DNA from 3 places in the Plantibacter sp. Leaf1 genome. Region 2 is predicted to be linked to each of the others. Evidence: predicted binding sites of a transcription regulator. Region 2 holds the regulator's gene; each other region holds the start of a gene.
What was found. Region 2 encodes HrcA, which represses chaperone genes, less so after heat shock. Its sites were predicted from a motif close to TTNGCACTCGNNNNNNNCGAGTGCNAA; they were not measured.

Region 1 (4,435 bases), 520 kb from region 2:
TCCCGAAGGAGACGCCCTGCGCGTGTGCTGCTGTCGGACTTAGAAGTCCATGCCACCGGTCGGGTCGCCGGCCGGAGCCGGGTTCTTCTCCGGCTTGTCGGCGACGACGGCCTCGGTGGTGAGGAACAGGCCGGCGATCGACGCTGCGTTGAGCAGCGCGGAGCGCGTGACCTTCACCGGGTCGTTGATGCCGGCTGCGAGCATGTCGACGTACTCGCCGGTCGCGGCGTTGAGGCCGTGTCCGACGGGCAGGTTGCGGACCTTGTCGGCCACGACACCGGGCTCGAGGCCGGCGTTCAGCGCGATCTGCTTGAGCGGAGCGTCGATGGCGACCTTGACGATGTTCGCACCGGTCGCCTCGTCTCCGACGAGCTCGAGCTTCTCGAAGGCGGTCTTGCCGGCCTGGATCAGGGCGACGCCACCACCGGCGACGATGCCCTCTTCGACGGCAGCCTTCGCGTTGCGGACGGCGTCCTCGATGCGGTGCTTGCGCTCCTTGAGCTCGACCTCGGTCGCTGCACCGGCCTTGATGACCGCGACACCGCCCGCGAGCTTGGCGAGACGCTCCTGGAGCTTCTCGCGGTCGTAGTCGCTGTCCGTGTTGTCGATCTCCTTGCGGATCTGGGACACACGACCGGCGATGGCCTCGGCGTCGCCGGCACCTTCGACGATGGTGGTCTCATCCTTGGTGATGACGACCTTGCGGGCGCGGCCGAGGAGGTCGAGGGTGACGGTCTCGAGCTTGAGGCCGACCTCCTCGGAGATGACCTGACCACCGGTGAGGATGGCGATGTCCTGCAGCTGCGCCTTGCGGCGGTCGCCGAAGCCCGGAGCCTTGACGGCGACGGACTTGAAGATGCCACGGATCTTGTTCACGACGAGCGTCGCGAGTGCTTCGCCGTCGACGTCCTCGGCGATGATGAGGAGCTGCTTGCCCGACTGGATGACCTGGTCGACGATCGGCAGGAGGTCCTTGATCGCGGAGATCTTCTGGTTGGCGATGAGGATGTAGGGGTCCTCGAACACCGCTTCCTGGCGGTCGGGGTCGGTCACGAAGTACTGCGACAGGTAACCCTTGTCGAAGCGCATGCCCTCGGTGAGCTCGAGCTCGGTGCCGAAGGTGTTCGACTCCTCGACGGTGACGACGCCTTCCTTGCCGACCTTGTCGATCGCCTCGGCGATGATCTCGCCGATGGTGGTGTCGCCGGCGGAGATGGAAGCGGTCGCAGCGATCTCCTCCTTGGTCTCCACCTCCTTCGCGTTGGCGATGAGCTCGACCGTGACGGCCTCGACGGCCTTCTCGATGCCGCGCTTGAGGCTGATGGGGTCGGCGCCTGCGGCGACGTTGCGGAGGCCCTCGCGCACGAGCGCCTGAGCCAGCACGGTGGCGGTGGTGGTGCCGTCGCCGGCGACGTCGTCGGTCTTCTTGGCGACCTCCTTGACGAGCTCCGCGCCGATCTTCTCGTACGGGTCGTCGAGTTCGATCTCCTTGGCGATGGACACGCCGTCGTTGGTGATCGTGGGGGCGCCCCACTTCTTCTCGAGGACGACGTTGCGACCGCGCGGCCCAAGGGTGACCTTGACCGTGTCAGCAAGAATGTTCAGTCCACGCTCGAGGCCGCGACGGGCCTCCTCGTCGAAAGCAATGATCTTAGCCATGTGTGTTTTTCGTCCCTCCCGGACGTCATGAACGTTTTTAGCACTCAATGAGTACGAGTGCTAAGTCGATTCTGGCACTCAGGGGGTGGGAGTGCAAGTGAGCGTCAGCGCACTGAGCGAACTCCCGGGAACGGCCCGGAGACGACGAACGACGCCGCCCACCGGAGTGGGCGGCGTCGCAGGAATCCCGTGTCCGATGGGCGCTTACGCCAATCGGACGGCCTCGGCCTGGGGCCCCTTCGCTCCGGTGCCGACCTCGAAGACGACCGCCTGGCCCTCTTCCAAGGACTTGTAGCCGCTCATGTCGATCGCCGAGTAGTGGACGAAGACGTCCTGTCCACCCTCGTCGACCGTGATGAAGCCGAAGCCCTTCTCAGCGTTGAACCACTTGACGGTTCCGTTCGCCATTTCATACTCCCATTGCTGCGTGCTCACAGGCGTCGGCTGCTGCCGAACCCGGACCTGCCGTCCGGAGTCGGGACCCCGGCGGCCACCCTGCGCCAAAACGGACTCAGGGGCGAGTCGAGACGGGACGGGATGAGCGGCCAATTCCAGATCCTAATCCGGGGCGTTGTCCCGGATCACCCCGAAATCGACAATCGTCGCGGAGTATTACGACAACTCAACATGGAGGAAACACCCCGGAAACACTGGCCGGTCGGACGAGCCGACGAGCTCCGGCGGGGACGCTGCGCTCAGGCGGCCGGCTGGTAGTCGGCGCCGACCACGACGACGATGCGGAGGACGGGAGCCTCGCCCTCCTCGACGGGGATCGCGTACTGGTCCGTGATCTGGATCGGGATGCCGCCGAGCGCGTTCGCGATGGCGCGTGCCACGCCCTCCTGCGAGGGGTCCTGATAGTAGACGCCGCTCGCCGTGACGTCCTCCGTGCTCGCGTCGCTCGTCGGGATCTGCTGGGTGAACCCGGCGGCAGCGATCGCGGCCGCCGCCGATGCCGCCAGACCCTCGGTCGGCGTCCCGTTCAAGACGAGGATGCTCGCCGCGGGATCGACCACGGGCGCCACCTCCGTGGGCGTCGGCGTGGGCGTCGGCGTCGCGCTCGGGCTGGCAGCACCGCCGAAGAAGTCGATGCGGTCGTTCAGCCCGAACAGGGCGAAGGTGCCGATCCCGACGAGGACCAACGTCGCCACGACGGCGACCAGGAAGGCGATCCAGCCACGCCCCTTCGGCGCCGGGGCACGGTGCGCGCCGACGCGCTTGAGGTCCGGGACCTCGTCGAAACGGTCGGGCGGGAAGGATTCAGCCATGGTGTGTTCTCCGTGAGCTGCTCAGCCGTCGGTACGTGGAGCTGAAGCTCCTCGTGCCGAGAGTCGGGCGTCGCGGGTGCGCTGCAGCCGCTTGATCAGCATGGGGTCGTGGGCGAGAGCGGACGGCGAGTCGATGAGCGCGCCGAGCAGTTGATAATAGCGGGTCGGCGAGAGTGCGAAGCGGTCGCGGATGGCGGCCTCCTTCGCCCCGACGTGGCGCATCCAGTGGGACTCGAACTCGAGGATCTCTCGTTCGCGTTCGCTGAGGCCCGGGGCGGGGACCGACGCGTCGCCGCCGTCGGGCGTGTGCGATGCAGGCTGCATGCTCGACCCCCTCCTGATCGGTACCGTGCCGCGAGCCCGGGAGGACTCCGCCCGGACGATTCCTCAGTCTATTCAGCGGAGCGTCACCGAGTCGCATCCGGTCCGGCGCGGAGGCACGTTCACCGGGAAGGATCAGCGACTCCCCAGTGTTGAGCTGGAAGTCGGAGGCCGCAGGTACGACGCGGCCCCGCGCGTAGGATGACCGAGAACGAATGGAGCAGCATGACGTACGACGTGTCGAAGACCGACGAGCAGTGGCGCGAGGAACTCACGCCCGAGCAGTACCAGGTCCTCCGCGGAGCGGCGACCGAGCGGGCCTGGACGGGTGAACTCCTCGACGAGTCGCGCGCCGGCCTGTACACCTGTGCCGCCTGCAACGCCGAACTCTTCAAGAGCGGGACGAAGTTCGACTCCGGCTGCGGCTGGCCGAGCTTCTACGAGTCCGTGAACCCCGACGCGGTGCAGTTGATCGAAGACCGCACGCTCGGCATGGTCCGGACCGAGGTGCGCTGCGCCTCGTGCGGATCCCACCTGGGGCACGTCTTCGACGACGGCTTCGGTACGCCGACCGGGGATCGCTACTGCATGAACTCCATCGCGCTCAACTTCGCAGCAGCCGACACCGCTGAGCCGAAGGAGTGACGGAGCCCGCCGAGAGCCCCGTCCTGGCCGCCGTCGCCGGGCGGCGTTCGTGGTCGAAGGTCACCGACGTCGCTCCGAGCGACGAGGAGCTGCTGGAGATCATCGGCGCCGCCGGCCGTGTGGCCGATCATGGAGCCCTGCGCCCGTGGCGGGTCATCGCCCTCCGGGGTGACGACCGGGTGAAGCTGGGCCGGGCGCTCGCGAAGGCGGACGGCGATTCCAAGCCGTCGACGAAGCCCCTTCGTGCTCCCCTGCTGCTCGCGGTCGTCGTGAGCGTGAAGAAGTCGAAGGTCGCCTCCTGGGAGCAGGAGGCCGTGGCCTCCGGCGTCGCCCACATGATCAGCCTGCTGCTCGACGACGCCGGATGGGGTGTGTTCTGGCGGACCGGCGGCGCAACCCGCGCGAAGGCCGTCAGGAAAGCGCACGGCCTGCAGAAGGGCGAAGACCTCCTCGGGTGGCTCTACGTCGGCGGCAAGCCGGGGAACGGCCGGACCGGGCGTCGGAAGACGATCAACGCGAAGGCGCACTTCAGCCGGATGCCG
Region 2 (4,435 bases):
GTCGACGCCGCGTACCTCCAGACGCTGGCGGACGCCGGCTTCACCCGCGTCTCGTTCGGCATGCAGTCTGCGGTGCCGAGCGTCCTGGCGACGCTCGAACGAACGCACGACCCGGCCCGGGTGCCGCTAGTGGTGCAGTGGGCGCGCGACGCCGGTCTCGGCGTCAGCCTCGACCTCATCTACGGGACGCCGGGGGAGACGCTCGCCGACTGGCGGGTCTCACTCGAGACCGCCATCGCCTGCGCCCCAGACCATGTGTCGGCCTATTCGCTCATCGTCGAGCCCGGCACGAAGCTCGCCCGCCAGATCCGTTCCGGCGTGGTCGGCACGCCCGACGAGGATCTGCAGGCCGACATGTACGAGCTCGCCGACGACCTCCTGACCGCAGCCGGATACGGCTGGTACGAGGTCAGCAACTGGGCCACGTCCGACGCTCACCGCTCCCGGCACAACCTGTCCTACTGGACGGGTGAGGACTGGTGGGGTGTCGGTCCCGGCTCCCACAGCCACGTCGGCGGGGTGCGCTGGTGGAACGTCAAGCACCCGGCGGCCTACGCCCAGCGCATCGCGGCTGACGAGTCGCCCGCCGCCGGTCGCGAGACCCTCGACGACGAGACCCGCGAACTCGAACGCATCCTGTTGCTCACCCGGACGCGCGACGGCATCCCGATCCGCACCCTCGCCCCCGAGGCGCGAACCGCCGTCGCGGGGCTCATCGCCGAGGAGCTCGTCGATGCGCGGCAGGCGCTCCTCGGCCGCCTCGAGCTCACGCGACGCGGTCGACTCCTCGCCGACGCCGTCGTCCGTCGACTCGTCGGCGACTGACGCGGTCCGGGCGCGTCCCGGCCGGGAGACCGTCGGACGGCGTCAGACCGCCGGAAGACCGACAGCCCCGACCGGCGGACCGGACGGGGCTGTCGAGTGGGGCTCGGAGGATCAGGCCTTGATGAACTGGATCGTGAGCGGGTAGCTGTACAGCTCGCCCTTGTTCGCCTTGATCGCGGCGATGATGCTGAAGACGATCACGACGATGTACACGGCGATGATGACGAGGATGCCGACCACGACGATCGTGAGGATCGAGCCGACCACGAGCGCGATCAGCATGGTCAACTGGAAGTTGAGCGCGGTGAGCGTGTGGGCCTTGATGAACGGCCCGCGGTCCTTGAGCGCCAGGTAGCCGATCAGCGGCGGGATGAACCCGAAGAAGATCCCACCGATGTGGATGAGGGTCGACCAGAGCTTCTCGTCGGACGGGCTCATGGGCTGCGCGACGGGGTAGGGCTGCTGGTACTGCGGAGCGCCGGCGGGCGGCGGCGGGTAGGAACCGGCACCGGGCGGCGGCGGCGCGTAGCCACCGGCGGGTGGCGGCGGGTAGGAGCCTGCCGGCGGCTGGTGAGGAGCTGCGGGCGGGGGCGTCGCGCCGTCTCCTGCAGGCGGAACCGACCCGCCCTTGGCAGGGTCGACGGGCGGTTGAGCGTTCGGATCGGACATCTTCGCACCTTTCACGGAGAGTGATATTCAATTGGTCCAGCAGAGCGTATCGCACCAGGTGTCGCGGAAACGGGACCCACGCCTGTCGCCAACGGTATTCCTGGGCCGCCACGGCGCGCAAGGGATGCCTTCCGGTGGGCCGCGATATGATTGGCAGTCAGGGTGTTTGAGTGCTGACGGTCGGTGTTCGGCGAAGACGAGGAGAGGGGTTCGCCATGGTGTCGGATCGCGGTCTCGAGGTCCTCCGGGTCATCGTCCAGGACTACGTCGCGTCGCGTGAGCCGGTCGGGTCGAAGACGATCGTCGATCGTCACTCCTTCGGCGTCTCGGCGGCCACCATCCGCAACGACATGGCCCAGCTCGAGGACGAGGAGCTCATCGCCGCGCCCCACACCTCCTCGGGGCGCGTCCCGACGGACAAGGGCTACCGCATGTTCGTCGACCACCTCGCCGACCGGCGTCCCCTGAACAACGCACAACGGACGGCGATCGAGACGTTCCTCGGCGCATCCGGCGACCTCGACGAGGTGCTCCACCGCACGGTGAGGCTCCTGTCGCAACTCACGAACCAGGTCGCGCTCGTCCAGTACCCCATGTTCTCCCGTGCCCGCGTCCGGCACCTCGAGCTCGTGAGCGTCACGCCGAACCGGGTGCTCGCCGTCATCATCCTCGACAACGGCCGGGTGGAGCAGCGTCTCATCGAGACGGAGCGGCCGGTCGACGACGACCTCATCGCGCGCCTCCGCGGTGCGTGCAACGAGGCGGTCGCCGGACGTCCCCTCCTCGACGCCCACGACGCCCTCGGCGACGTCCCCGACACGATCGCCGAACTCGACCGGTCCTCGGCGGTCCGCATCGTCGACGCGGTGCGCGAGCAGCTCTCGGCCCAGCGCCAGGACCGCCTCGTAATGGCGGGCGCCGCGAACCTCGCTCGCACGGAGGACGACTTCCCGGGCAGCATCTACCCGGTGCTCGACGCGATCGAGCAGCAGGTGGTCCTCCTCAGGCTCTTCGGCGAGATGGAGTCGGAGCGGGACGGGGTCGTCGCCAGCATCGGGCGGGAGAACGCGTCGTTCGGCCTCGAGACGACGAGTGTCGTCGCGGGGAACTACCGTTCCTCTGGTGGCGAAATCGCCCGCCTCGGCGTGCTCGGCCCCACGAGAATGGACTACGCGAGCAACATGGCGGCGGTCCGAGCCGTTGCCAGATACCTCTCGCGCATCCTCGACGCCGAGTGACGCCTCCTCGTCGCGTCCACCAACACCTTCCGCACCTCGAACGAAAGGCCCTCAGTGGCTGACTACCCCGACCACTACGCAGCCCTCGGCGTCGCCAAGGAGGCGACGCCCGAAGAGATCAAGAAGGCCTACCGCCGCCTCGCGCGCGAGCTGCACCCCGACGTCAACCCGGGATCCGACGCCTCCGAGCGGTTCAAGGAGGTCACGCACGCCTACGACGTGCTCAGTGACCCCAAGCAGCGCCAGCAGTACGACCTGGGTCCGCAGGCGGGTGGGTTCGGTGGCGGCGACGCCGGCTTCAGTGGGTTCGGCGACATCTTCGACACCTTCTTCGGCGGTGGCGGCCAGCAGCGCGGGCCGAAGTCGCGTCGCTCGCGCGGCGAGGACGCCCTCCTCCGCGTCGAGCTCGACCTCGACGAGGTCATCTTCGGCACCCACCGCGACCTCGAGGTCGACACCGCGGTGCTCTGCGGCACCTGCAACGGCTCGTGCTGCCAGCCGGGCACCTCGCCGGTCACCTGCGACATCTGCCACGGCACCGGTTCCATCCAGCGCGCCGTCCGCTCGCTGCTCGGGAACGTCATGACCTCGGCACCCTGCGGCACCTGCCGTGGCTACGGGACGATCATCGCGACCCCGTGTGTCACCTGCCAGGGTCAGGGACGCCTTCGCGCCCGTCGCACCGTGTCGGTCGACATCCCGGCCGGTGTCGACACCGGTCTGCGGCTGCAGATGCCCGGGAGCGGCGAGGTCGGTCCGGCCGGAGGCCCCAACGGCGACCTCTACCTCGAGATGAAGGTCAAGCACCACGACGTCTTCAGCCGCGACGGCGACGACCTGCTGTGCACGCTGGAGGTCCCGATGACGGACGCCATCTTCGGGCGCCACGTCACGGTCCACGCACTCGACGGAGACGTCGAGGTGGAACTGCGTCCGGGCGTCCAGAGTTCCGAGGTCATCACGGTCAAGGACCGCGGCGTGACCCGGCTCCGCGGCAACAGTCGCGGCGATCTCAAGATCGGCGTCCAGGTCGTCACCCCGACCAAGCTCGACCACCGCGAGCGGGAACTCATCAAGAGCTTCGCCTCGGGCAGGCGTCAGGGTCCTCCTGCGCTGGCGCAGTTCCAGCAGGGCCTGTTCGCGAAGATCCGCGACCGTTTCCACGGCGTCGGTTGAGATGAGCTCGCTGTACGTCCGCGAGGACCTCGAATCGACCGGCGTCGGCGACTCGGTCACCCTCCGGGGGCCGGAGGCGAAGCACGCCGTGTCGGTCAGCCGATTGCGGGTGGGGGAGACGACGTCGATCGGCAACGGTCGCGGACTGATCGCCACGGGAACCGTCGTCCGGAGCGAACCGGGCGAGCTCGAGATGCGCGTCGAGTCGGTGGTCGTGCATCCGGAGAACCGTCCGGCACTCGTGCTCGTGCAGGCGCTGGCCAAGGGCGATCGCGACGAACTCGCCATCCAGGCGGCGACCGAGCTCGGGGTCGACCGGATCATCCCTTGGGGTGCTGAGCGCAGCATCTCCCGCTGGCAGGGCGAGAAGGCGAGCAAGGGCCGAGCCCGCTGGCAGCTGATCGTGCGCGAGGCGGCCAAGCAGTCGATCCGCGCCCGGGTGCCCGAGGTGTCCGAGGTCGTCGACGCGCGTGGCCTCGCCGCCCATGCTGACGGACGGACCGTACTCGTCCTGGAGCCCACGGCCG
Region 3 (4,435 bases), 640 kb from region 2:
CAGCCCTACCAGCAGCCCGCACAACAGCCCTCGCAGCCGCAGCCGCCCTACCACCAGGCCTCACCGCAGCAGCAGTGGCCTCAGACCGACCAGCAGGGGTACGGCGCGCCGCCGGCCACCGACTGGCGCGCCGGCGCACCCGCCGCTCCATCGGGCCGACCGGCTCAGCAGTCGGCTCCGTCCGCTTGGCAGGGCGAGCAGTCGACGTACCTCCAGACCGTGCCGACGGCCGTGTACCAGGCTCCGAGCCAGGGTGGATATGCCGCGTACCAGCAGCCGCCCGCATCGGCGGGCGCATCGGACGCCACCACGTCCACGACCCGCAGCACCTGGTCGCTCATCAGCGGGATCGTCGGGCTCGTCGTGTCGGTCTTCGTCGGTTGGGGCTTCCCGCTGTCGATCGTCGCGATCGTCCTCGGGTTCGGAGCACGCCGCCGCGAACCGGGGGCTCGCGGTCGCGCGCTGACCGGGCTCGTGACCGGCTTCGTCGGCCTCGCCTGTTCGATCGGCTGGCTGGCCTACAGCGTCGTCGTCATCATCGGATACGTCTCGACCTAGTCGGCGCGGCGGACGCGCGTCGCCTCGGTGACCGAGCGCTCCCACGAGGCACGGGGCGGCACGTCAGTGAGCGACGCGCTCCACCAGCAGGGCGCTGTGCTTCCCCGCGATCCTCGTGAGGATGATCGTGGCCGAGTGGTCGCCGCGCAACGCGAGCCGTTTGCGGAACGTCGCCGGGTCGATGTCCACGCCGCGCTTCTTGATCTCGAGGACGCCGATCCCGCGCTCGCGCATCGTCCGCTTGAGGGTCTTCTCATCCATGGGGAGCCGTTCGAGCACACGGAACGTCGACGCGAACGGCGAGGTCGTCGCGCTGTCGGAGGTGAGGTACGCGATGCCCTGACCGAGCATGCCCGCCTCCAAGCGGACGGCGAGGTCGCCGATGAGACGGGCGCGGATGACGGAGCCGTCGGGTTCGTGCACGTACTCACCGAGGTCGCGGACCGGGGCGTCGTCCGCGTCGCCGTCCGCCGTGAGCTCGTGGTGGACGCCGTCAGCGAGCAGGAGCGCGGCACGCCGGACACCCGGTCGGGCGAGCGGGCCGAACCAGAGGGTCATCTCGACGAGTTGGCCGTCGACCGAGACCCACTGCGCCTCGGCTTCGTCCGGGATGAGGGAGCGGTCGAAGCCGGGCCCGAGTTTGACGCCGACCGGGAGGCTGCCCGCCGTGGCGAAGACGGTGTCGAGGGAGGGGGTGTAGTCGGCGGCGCTGGCGAGCCTCGCCGTGTCGGCGTGTCCTGCCGTCCGCCGGGCCGGGTCGAACCAGACGGCGTCGAACCCCTCGAGGGCGACGTCCTCGGCCGCTTCGTTCCGGACGGTCGCCGAGGGGAACGGTGCCAGGTTGTAGCTCGCGATGGCGGCGGTGACCTCGTCGATGTCGACCGCCGTCACCTCCAGGTCGAGGGAGGCCATCGCCATCGAATCGGCGCCGATGCCGCTCCCGAGATCGGCGATGCGCGTCAGGCCGGCCCGGGCGAAGCGCCCGGCGTGCAGAGCGGCGACGGGCAGGCGGGTGGCCTGTTCGAGGCCTGCCTCCGTGAACAGCATGCGGTCGGCGAAGGGGCCGAACTTGCCGACCGCCTTCTGCCGGAGGCGCGACTGCGTGAGCACGGCCGCGACGAGCGCGGGGGAGTGACCCTCGTTCCGGAGCCGACCGACGAGTCGGACGGCCTCGTCCTTGGACGGGTAGGGCGGGAGCGAGTCGAGGAGTCTGAGCCCCTCGGCCGTCAGGAGCTCCACGAGTTCCGATCGTTCCATGGTCAGCGGACTTCTCGCGGAGCTGGGTGCATCCGGCAACGCTAGCAGCCGGTGATTGGCACTCGCATTGCGTGAGTGCCAGAAGATGCCTAGACTGGAATCAGCACTCTCGCAGTGTGAGTGCTAACAACGTCTTCGTTTCAAGAAAGAGGTCAACCGTGTCGGTCTCCATCAAGCCGCTCGAGGATCGCATCGTCATCAAGCAGGTCGAGGCAGAGCAGACCACCGCTTCCGGTCTGGTCATCCCCGACACCGCCAAGGAGAAGCCCCAGGAGGGCGAGGTCGTGGCGGTCGGACCCGGTCGCATCGACGACAACGGCAACCGCGTCCCCCTCGACGTCGCCGTCGGCGACAAGGTGATCTACTCCAAGTACGGCGGCACCGAGGTCAAGTACGCCGGTGAGGACTACCTGGTCCTGTCCGCGCGCGACGTCCTCGCCGTCGTCGTCCGCTAGACACCGACGAACGAACCGAGCGGCTCAGGCCGCTCCACAGCCCGAATGGCATCAGCCGTTCGGGCTGTGTCCGTTTCACGAGGTCGGCCAGCCCGCCGCGGGTCTAGCCTGGACCAGTGCAGAACCCGAGCGATCCAGCGGAAGTCGAAGTCGATGTCGAGCTCGCCGCCGGAGCGGCGCGCGGGCGTTCAGGGGTCGAGGTCCCACAGCAGGGGAGCCGGTCGGGCCTGATCTCGGCCGTCGCCGCGTACTGCCTCTGGGGAGCACTGCCGCTCTACTTCATCGCGCTCGCGCCGGCCGGAGCCTTCGAGGTGGTCGCCTGGCGGATCGTGTTCTCCCTCGTGTTCTGCGCCGTGCTCATCCTCGTGACGCGCTCCTGGCGTCGCCTGCTCGGGATCCTGCGGCAGCGGCGCATCGTGCTCACGATGGGGTTGGCCGGCGCGCTCATCTACGTCAACTGGCAGACCTACGTCTACGGAGCCCTCAACGGGCAGGTGGTCGAGGCCTCGCTCGGGTACTTCATCAACCCGATCGTCACCGTCTTCCTCGGCGTCTTCTTCCTCCGCGAGCGGCTTCGTCCCGCGCAGTGGGCCGCAGTGGTCGTCAGCGTGATCGCGGTGCTCGTCCTCGCGATCGGGCACGGCAGCGTCCCGTGGATCGCCCTCATCCTCGCCTTCTCCTTCGGCCTGTACGGCTACATCAAGAAGCAGGTCGGTGGTGTGGTCGACGCGGTGTCGGGTCTGACGCTCGAGACGGCTTGGCTGACGCCTGTCGCGATCGCGCAGCTCATCGCCGTCGGTGTCTCCGGCGGGCTCACGATCGGCACCGCCGGAGTGGGGCACACGCTCCTGCTGGTCGGTGCCGGTGTCATCACCGCCGTCCCGCTCCTGCTGTTCGCCGCGGCGGCTCGGCGGTTGCCGCTCACCTGGATGGGGTTCATCCAGTACTTCGCGCCGATCATCCAGTTCGTCGTCGGCGTGGCGGTCCTCCACGAGGCGATGCCGCCGGAGCGGTGGCTGGGCTTCGGACTCGTCTGGTTGGCACTCGCCATCCTCACGGTCGACATGCTCGTGGCGTCCGCGCGCAGCCGACGATCCGCGGCCGCCGATCGACGCCGCGCCGCGAGGGTCTGAACAGCGGATTCCGGCGCTGATCGCGCGACCACTGCAGGAAAGACGCGAAACCGGTACCTCTGAGGTAACGATTTGGTCGTGTTACACGCTTGTAACGTCAACGACATTGTCCAGCGCACTCTCAGCGGATAACTTGACACAACGGCAGCCCCTGGAGCTGCCACTCTTCTGACAAGCAAGGAGTACCATGAGCGTCTTTTCGAAGGCCACGGCCGCTCGCTCCCGCCCTCGTGCCATCGTTCTCGGTGGCATCGCACTGATCGGAGCCAGCGCGCTGGTCCTGAGCGGATGCGCCTCAGGTGGCAGTGACGACAGTGGCAGCGGCAGCAGCAAGCCTGCTGGCGACCTCACCCTGAAGCTCGGCACCGCGTTGCCCCAGACGGGCAACCTGGCGTTCCTCGGCCCGCCCGAGGAAGCCGGTGTCGGTCTCGCGGTCAAGGAGGTCAACGACGCCAACCTGGGCATCAAGATCGACCTGACGCTCGGCGACTCGGGTGACTCCGACAACAAGGCGTACGCGACCGAGGTCCCCCGTCTGCTCTCCGAGGGCGTCACCGCCATCATCGGTGCGGCGTCGTCGGGTGTGTCGAAGCTCTTCATCGACGAAGTCACCGGCGCAGGCGTCATCCAGTTCTCCCCGGCGAACACCTCCGCCGACTTCACGACGTGGGACGACAACGGTCTCTACTGGCGGACGGCGCCGTCCGACGTGCTGCAGGGCGAGGTCCTCGGGAACCTGATCGCGGAGGACGGCAACGCCACCCTCGGCATCATCTACCTGAACGACTCGTACGGCACCGGCCTGGCGAAGTTCACCAAGGAGGCGTTCGAGAGCGCCGGCGGTGAAGTGGTCGCCGAGCAGTCGTACAACACGGGCGACACCTCCTTCGACGCGCAGATCAGCGCGGTCAAGGCGGAGAACCCCGACGCGATCGCGATCATCGCGTTCGAGGAGACCAAGACGATCGTCCCAGGTCTCGCCGGGTTCCCGTCGGACAAGCTCTACTTCGTCGACGGCAACCTCGCCGACTA

Region 1: the regulator HrcA is predicted to act here: its motif matches at 1,697-1,723, upstream of groL (chaperonin GroEL).
Region 3: the regulator HrcA is predicted to act here: its motif matches at 1,871-1,897, upstream of groES (co-chaperone GroES).

The regions. Positions count from the first base shown of each region.
Region 1 covers NZ_LMJX01000002.1:1,079,601-1,084,035, forward strand. Annotated here, with positions in the region: gene groL (chaperonin GroEL) at 40-1,659, opposite strand; gene ASE44_RS07300 (cold-shock protein) at 1,864-2,067, opposite strand; gene ASE44_RS07305 (LytR C-terminal domain-containing protein) at 2,355-2,927, opposite strand; gene ASE44_RS07310 (DUF3263 domain-containing protein) at 2,949-3,251, opposite strand; gene msrB (peptide-methionine (R)-S-oxide reductase MsrB) at 3,474-3,893, shown strand; gene ASE44_RS07320 (nitroreductase family protein) at 3,890-4,435, shown strand, end outside.
Region 2 covers NZ_LMJX01000002.1:555,889-560,323, reverse strand. Annotated here, with positions in the region: gene hemW (radical SAM family heme chaperone HemW) at 1-825, shown strand, start outside; gene ASE44_RS18905 (DUF4870 domain-containing protein) at 937-1,494, opposite strand; gene hrcA (heat-inducible transcriptional repressor HrcA) at 1,710-2,732, shown strand; gene dnaJ (molecular chaperone DnaJ) at 2,787-3,908, shown strand; gene ASE44_RS04860 (16S rRNA (uracil(1498)-N(3))-methyltransferase) at 3,910-4,435, shown strand, end outside.
Region 3 covers NZ_LMJX01000002.1:1,197,633-1,202,067, reverse strand. Annotated here, with positions in the region: gene ASE44_RS07860 (DUF4190 domain-containing protein) at 1-558, shown strand, start outside; gene ASE44_RS07855 (class I SAM-dependent methyltransferase) at 622-1,815, opposite strand; gene groES (co-chaperone GroES) at 1,974-2,270, shown strand; gene rarD (EamA family transporter RarD) at 2,498-3,403, shown strand; gene ASE44_RS07840 (ABC transporter substrate-binding protein) at 3,591-4,435, shown strand, end outside.